DNA from 3 places in the Rhizobium sp. NPDC090275 genome. Region 3 is predicted to be linked to each of the others. Evidence: riboswitches for the same ligand, from Rfam matches in the RefSeq annotation. Region 3 holds a riboswitch; each other region holds the start of a gene.
What was found. A riboswitch is a leader RNA that binds a small molecule or an ion and turns the genes downstream of it on or off. The one in region 3 is predicted to bind cobalamin.
Positions count from the first base shown of each region.

Region 1: it holds a riboswitch for cobalamin, as region 3 does, so the genes downstream of both, cobU (bifunctional adenosylcobinamide kinase/adenosylcobinamide-phosphate guanylyltransferase) here and ACIQUB_RS13000 (ABC transporter substrate-binding protein) in region 3, are expected to answer to the same signal.
Region 2: it holds a riboswitch for cobalamin, as region 3 does, so the genes downstream of both, bluB (5,6-dimethylbenzimidazole synthase) here and ACIQUB_RS13000 (ABC transporter substrate-binding protein) in region 3, are expected to answer to the same signal.

Region 1 covers NZ_JBIVYL010000001.1:751,184-753,443, forward strand. Annotated here, with positions in the region: gene ACIQUB_RS03600 (chloride channel protein) at 1-227, opposite strand, end outside; cobalamin riboswitch at 474-867, shown strand; gene cobU (bifunctional adenosylcobinamide kinase/adenosylcobinamide-phosphate guanylyltransferase) at 978-1,496, shown strand; gene cobW (cobalamin biosynthesis protein CobW) at 1,501-2,260, shown strand, end outside.
Region 2 covers NZ_JBIVYL010000014.1:25,911-28,170, reverse strand. Annotated here, with positions in the region: gene ACIQUB_RS27520 (TolB family protein) at 56-889, shown strand; cobalamin riboswitch at 915-1,098, shown strand; gene bluB (5,6-dimethylbenzimidazole synthase) at 1,138-1,824, shown strand; gene ACIQUB_RS27510 (DUF2865 domain-containing protein) at 1,838-2,260, opposite strand, start outside.
Region 3 covers NZ_JBIVYL010000004.1:395,186-397,445, reverse strand. Annotated here, with positions in the region: gene ACIQUB_RS13005 (FecCD family ABC transporter permease) at 1-139, opposite strand, end outside; gene ACIQUB_RS13000 (ABC transporter substrate-binding protein) at 181-1,212, opposite strand; cobalamin riboswitch at 1,457-1,696, opposite strand; gene ACIQUB_RS12995 (c-type cytochrome) at 1,745-2,128, opposite strand.

The sequences.
Region 1 (2,260 bases), on a different contig from region 3:
ATTTGAGACGAGCTCAGACGCTCTACGTCGCTGATCCCGAAGATCAGGCTGTGCATCTCGCGCGAGATGAGGCTCATGCCGGTGACGGCGAGGCCTGATGTGACGCCGATCAGCGCGCCGGCCAGAACCATGCCCATCTCGCTGCGCCTCAGGAGCGCGCGCATGCGCCCCGCATCGAGCAGTGTGTGTAGCGGGCCGAGCCGTCTAAGATTGATTTTCAGGCGCATGATGGGGAAACTAGGCGGGCGAAAGCCCGTTCAAGGGTGGTAAAGGAGGGGACATTTGCGGTGCTGCGCCGCATGCGCTGCAAATGCGGCAAAAACCCGGCTGACGCAACAAGTTTTTATGACATTAAGTCTCTGATAATAGACGATAAATCTGGTAGAGATGATCGTCTTGGTGTTTGATATCAGTCAATTTGGCTGGTGGCCGCGATTGGCGGTCGATTGACTTCGCAGCCGCGCTTGCCTAACCATGGATCGATAACGGATGGTTCCGGATCGCCAAAAGCGGTGCGGATGAAAAGGGAATGTGACGGGGTGGACCCAACCAGGGCGCCTTCATCACAGCCGACCCCGCGACTGTAGAGCGGTCAGGGTCTTCCGTCCGGCGTCGGATGCTCCCAAGCTGGCTGCCTGCGTGGTGCAGGCGGGCGAGGGGCTGAAGGCGGCGGAAAAGCCACTGGCGACGCAAGCCATGATCAACCGGGGTTGGACGCCTCCTTATCTACGAATCGTCCGCCTTTTCATGATTGCAGCCGGGAAGGCGAGGAAGAACCGATGGCACGATCGGGATGGCCTGCGTGGCTATTCCGATCGTCGCCTGGACCCGCGAGCCAGGAGACCTGCCAATCGTGCCGGGCGCAAAGCCCACCCCTGGGCAAGTGTGCCCAATGCCAGCACGGAGGTTGTCATGGCAGACAATGAGATTTTGGCGTCGGCGTCAGGCCGGACGCGCTCCTTTGAAGTCGTCCACGCATGACGACCGCATCCTCTACGCTTGTTTTAGGTGGCGCCCGCTCCGGCAAGTCGCGCTTTGCCGAACAGCTCGTCATCGACAGCGGCCTTGAGCGCCACTACATCGCCACCGGCCGTGCGTGGGACGAGGAGATGCGTGCGCGGATCGACCAGCACAAGGCCGATCGCGGTGACCTCTGGACGACGCATGAGGAGCCGCTCGATCTCGTCGGCCAACTTGCCGCGATCGACGGCGAGGGGCGGGCGGTGCTTGTCGATTGCCTGACGCTGTGGGTCACCAATCTGATGATGGATGAGCGCGATATGGCGGCGGAATTTGCGGCACTGGCCGCCTGTCTGCCGAAGGCCAAGGCGCGCCTCGTCATCGTTTCCAATGAAGTCGGCCTCGGCATCGTGCCCGAGAACCGGATGGCGCGCGAATTTCGCGACCATGCCGGGCGGCTGCACCAGATGATCGCGGCGGTCGCCGCGGATGTGTATTTTATCGCGGCGGGACTGCCGCTGAAAATGAAGGGTTGAATTGATGAACCAGCAAAAGATCCCCGCCACCGTCATCACCGGCTTCCTCGGCGCCGGCAAGACGACGATGATCCGCAACCTGTTGACCAATGCGGGCGGCAAGAAGATCGCGCTCATCATCAACGAGTTCGGCGATCTCGGCGTCGATGGCGAAGTGCTGAAGGGCTGCGGCGCTGAGAATTGCACCGAGGACGATATCATCGAGCTCACCAATGGCTGCATCTGCTGCACGGTTGCCGACGACTTCATCCCGACCATGAGCAAGCTCCTGGAGCGCGAGAACCGTCCGGACCATATCGTCATCGAAACCTCGGGCCTAGCTCTCCCGCAGCCGCTGGTCGCCGCCTTCAACTGGCCCGACATCCGCACGCAGGTAACCGTCGATGGTGTGATCACCGTCGTCGACAGCGCTGCCGTCGCCGCCGGCCGCTTCGCCGACGATCACGATGCCGTCGACGCCCGCCGCGTTGAGGACGAGACGCTCGATCACGAGAGCCCGATCGAGGAACTCTTCGAAGACCAGCTCACCTGCGCCGACCTGATCGTGCTCAACAAGACCGACCTCATCGACAGCGCCGGCCTTGCCCGCGTCCGCGACGAGGTTGCTTCGCGCACGGCGCGCAAGCCCGCGATGATCGAGGCGAAGAACGGCGACGTGCCGGCAAGCGTTCTGCTCGGCCTTGGCATCGGCACCGAGGAAGATATCGGCAACCGCAAGTCCCATCACGAACTTGAGCATGAGGACGGCACGCCGCATGATCACG
Region 2 (2,260 bases), on a different contig from region 3:
TGCCTTAATTAGCTGTCGTAGGTCATGGATATGTTCGCGTCAGAGGAGAGTTTGCATGCGCAGTTCCGTCGAGATCTACAACGTCAAGACGGGCGAGGCCCGTGTGATCTGGCAGACCGAGAGGTTGGTCGAAGCGCCCAACTACGCTCCTGACGGTAGCTATCTCCTGCTCAACGACGAGGGCCTGCTCTACCGGCTGGCGCTCGACGGGTCTGCCAAGGTGGCGCATGTCGATACCGGCTTTGCGACCGCCTGCAACAACGACCACGGGATTTCGCCCGATGGCAAAAGGATCGTCATCTCCGACAAGGTCGAGTTCGGCAAGTCGGCGATCTACACGCTGCCGATCGAGGGTGGGGCGCCGCAGCTGGTGACCACCAATCATCCGTCCTACTGGCATGGCTGGTCGCCTGACGGGAAGGACCTCGCCTATTGCGGCATTCGCGGCGACCTGTTCGATATCTACACGATCGACGTGACCGGCGGCGAAGAACGGCGGTTGACGCATGGCGAGGGCCGCAATGACGGGCCGGATTATTCGGCAGATGGGCGCTGGATCTATTTCAACTCCAGCCGCACCGGCCTGATGCAGATCTGGCGCATCCATCCCGACGGAACCGGCGTCGAGCAGGTGACGCACGACAATTACGGCAACTGGTTCGCGCATCCATCCCCGAATAACGACAAGGTCGTGCTGATTTCCTACGATCCCGATGTGTTCGACCATCCGCGCGACAAGCATGTGCGGATGCGGATCATGGATATGGACGGGGGAAATCTGACGACGCTGTTCGAACTCTTCGGCGGGCAGGGATCGATCAATGTTCCAAACTGGTCACCGGATGGTGATGAGTTCGCCTATGTGCGATATTTCCCGGTCGAGGTTTGAGCGATTGCACAAGTCACGGTTTGTCGGCATAGGTGGCGCGTCGGGTGCCCGCAAGCTTGCGGGAGAATCGGGAATTCGGTGCAAGACCGGAACGTGCCCAACGCTGTAAGGCCGACGTCTGCCGCTTGATGCCACTGGCGCTTTGCCGGGAAGGCGTGGCAGACGGATGACGCCAAGTCAGAAGACCGGCCCGACAATCATAGACTGACCGCCTGGACAGCGGCCGGTTGTGTTGTTGGGGATTGACGATGCGACCAGACCAATCTGGCTCTCTTGCGAGAGCTGGTGCCTTTTCGACGAGCGAGCGCGACGCCGTTTACAGAGCCATCGAGACCAGACGCGACGTACGATCGGAATTTCTGCCGGATGCCGTGCCCGATGACGTCATCGGGAGGCTGCTGGCTGCCGCCCATCACGCGCCGTCCGTCGGCTTCATGCAGCCGTGGAATTTCATCGTGGTGCGTGATCAGGCCGTGCGATCCACTGTGTGGGAAGCCTTTTCCAAGGCGAATGCCGAGGCGGCGGAGATGTTTTCCGGCGAGCGGCAGCAGGCCTACCGAAACCTGAAACTCGAGGGCATTCGCACAGCGCCCGTCGGCATCTGCGTGACCTGCGATCCGGATCGCTGCGGCGACGTGGTGCTGGGGCGTACGCATAATAGGCGGATGGATTCTTACTCCACCGTCTGTGCCGTGCAGAACCTGTGGCTTGCGGCGCGTGCCGAAGGCATCGGCGTCGGCTGGGTCAGCATTTTTCACGAGGCGGATTTGAAACGGGCGCTCGGCGTGCCTGATCGGATCGAGATCGTCGCCTGGCTCTGTGTTGGCTATGTCGACCGGCTCTACGAGGAGCCGGAACTCGCCGTGAAGGGCTGGCGGCAGCGGCTGCCGCTGGAAGAGCTGGTGTTTGCGGATCGCTGGGGCGGGGGCGAATAGCGCGCGACGCCCTCTACTGCTTCTGCGCCGGCGGTTGCTGGGGTTGGGCGCCCGGCATGGCGGGGTGTTTCAGGTCAATCGATCCCTGATCGCCCGCCAGAAACTGCGGACCAACTTGGCGCACCTTGCCGGCGCTGGGATCGTAGGGGCGATCGGGGACCTGCGCCTGCGGTGCGGGCTGTTGAGGTGTGGCCGGGCTCTCGGGCTTGGCGGCGGCGGTGTTCGGGGTTTCGATCGTGGTGATCGAGCTCTGAGGCGACGGGGCGCTCACAGACTGGTTGCGGCGCATCTGTTCGTAATAGGCGGGCAGATTGCAGCTGCAGGAGGATTTTTCACCGGGCTTGCGGTTCTTGTAGGCGAATGCGTTCGGCATGGCGCTGTAAGGCGCACCCGTTGAGGCCGAGATCATGTTCTCGCTCTCGCCGCTGGAAACGTC
Region 3 (2,260 bases):
GGCTGAGTTCGAAGCCGGTGCCAAGCACGCGGTTTGTAACTGCCTTGGCCGTCGTGCCGACAGGAATGGAGATCTCGCCGATGGATACGGCGAGACTGATGACAAAGCCCAATGCCACGACGGCAAGGACGAAGAGCACAAGCAGCGCTCTCCATCCTCGGTGGGCTATCGACGCGTGCCTCACTTGGAAAGACCGAAGGACTTGATGCCGGCGGCGAGGCGTTCTAGACCATCGATGGTACGGATCGTCGGGTTCATCGACTGCGCATCCATCTCGACGAAGTGCCTGTCCTTGACGGCATCGAGCTGGCTGGTGACCGGGTCTTTTTCAAGAAAATCGATCTTCACCTTCGGATCGTCGGCGGCATAGCGGCGGCGGTCCATGGTGGCGATGACGATGACACCAGGATTAGCTTGCGCGATAGTTTCCCAGCCGACCAGCGGCCACTCTTCCTCGGTGCTGACGACATTGCGGGCGCCGAGCGTCTTCAGAATATAGGCCGGCGCACTGTTCTTGCCGGCGATAAAGGCATCGCCTTGCACTTCCTTGCTGGAAAACCAGAAGGCGACGGGCAGATCCTTCGCGGACCCGCCGAGCGATGCCACGGCATCCGATTCGCGCTTCTTCAAGTCAGCGATCAGGGCCGCGCCGCGATCCTGGATGTCGTAGATTTCCGCCAGTTCGGCGATCTCCTGATAGATCAGCTCCATGGTGAAGAGCTCGCTGCGCACGCCGTCACCACCATCGGTGTTGACCTTCGCGACGCAATCGGCCGGCGAGACATAGGTCTTGATGCCGAGCCCTGCAAACTGCTCGCGCTTGCCGACCGAGCCTTGCGTGCCGACATGCCATTCGAACTCGGCCGCAACCAAGTCCGGCTCCTGGCCGACGACGGATTCGAAACTCGGATCATTGTCGGCCAGCCGCTTGATCTTCTGGTTGACCTCGGCATAGGCGGGCAGCACCGGCCCGACCCAGACCGCCGTGCCGACGATCTTGTCGGCGAGGCCGAGCGAATAGAGAATTTCGGTCATGCCCTGGCCGATCGAGACCGTCTTCGTCGGCGCGCTGTCGAATGTCACCTGCTGGCCGCAATTGGTGATCGTCAGCGGATAGGTCGTTGCCGCTGCATGGGCGGCGGGGAGAAAGGTAGTGAAAGCGCAAGCCGTCGCGATCGAAAGCAGCGCGGTTCGCAGGATGATGCGGTTCATATTGGTCCTCATGTATGGCTGAAGCCCGCAGCCGACTGGCTGTGGCTGTGAAACTCGAAGCGGGGACCGCCGCGGATGATGCAGGACGAAACAGCAAAGCGCTCGCCTGACATCATGCGGCGGCGAACGCTAGCGCAGGATCACGGACATGAGATTTGCGGAGGGGAATAAAGCGGGACCGCGCCAGCGGCTGACGTCAAAAACCATCATATGATGCTCCTCTCCGGACAACCCCGTCCGGGATGGTGGACACTATTTTGACGGCAGGTCTCCTGGCTTGCGAATATGCACCCGACATCTGCCTTCCCACGAAGAGCTTCGCAGTGGCATGGTGTTCAAGACGAACACCACAAGGACATCAGGCAATCCGCTTACAGTTGCGGGGGCAGCCACGGTCTTGGCCCCATTCGGGTCATCCGCACCGTGTTCCCTATTAATCCCGTCGGAAGTCATCCCTTCGGGAACCATCAAGTGTGACTTAGGCGATCCGGCGCCGAGACGTCAAGTCGTGGTGGGCCGACATTTGCGGCATCTAGGGATTGGCTCGGAGATAGGCGATAAGGTCGGTGATTTCAGAAGCCGTCCAGAGGCCGCCGAAGCTCATCTTCGTTCCCGGCACTTTCTTCTTCGGGCTGGATAGAAATTCCGAGAGCGCGGCCTCGTCCCAGACAAGTCCGCCGGCACCGGCCGTCTTCATCGCATCTGAATATCGGTAGTCGGGCAAGCTTCCAGCCGCACGACCGAAGACACCCTTCAGATGCGGGCCGAAACCGTTGCGATCGGAATCGACCGTGTGACAGGCAACGCACAGCCTGAACACCCGCCGCCCATTCTCGAGATCCTCGGCGGATGCCGCGGATGTCATGACGAGCAGGCTGGCGATCGAACAGATCGAAAGGATTGGGCGTTTTTTCATGTGTCGATGGCCTGTCGTGTTGGTTGCCAAATGCATCGTATCGTTTTTACACGGCGCGATCCGCGAACGACACTGCTTACCCAACAAACCGCATAGGCGCCCAGACCAGACTGGTGCGACATGGGAGCACAG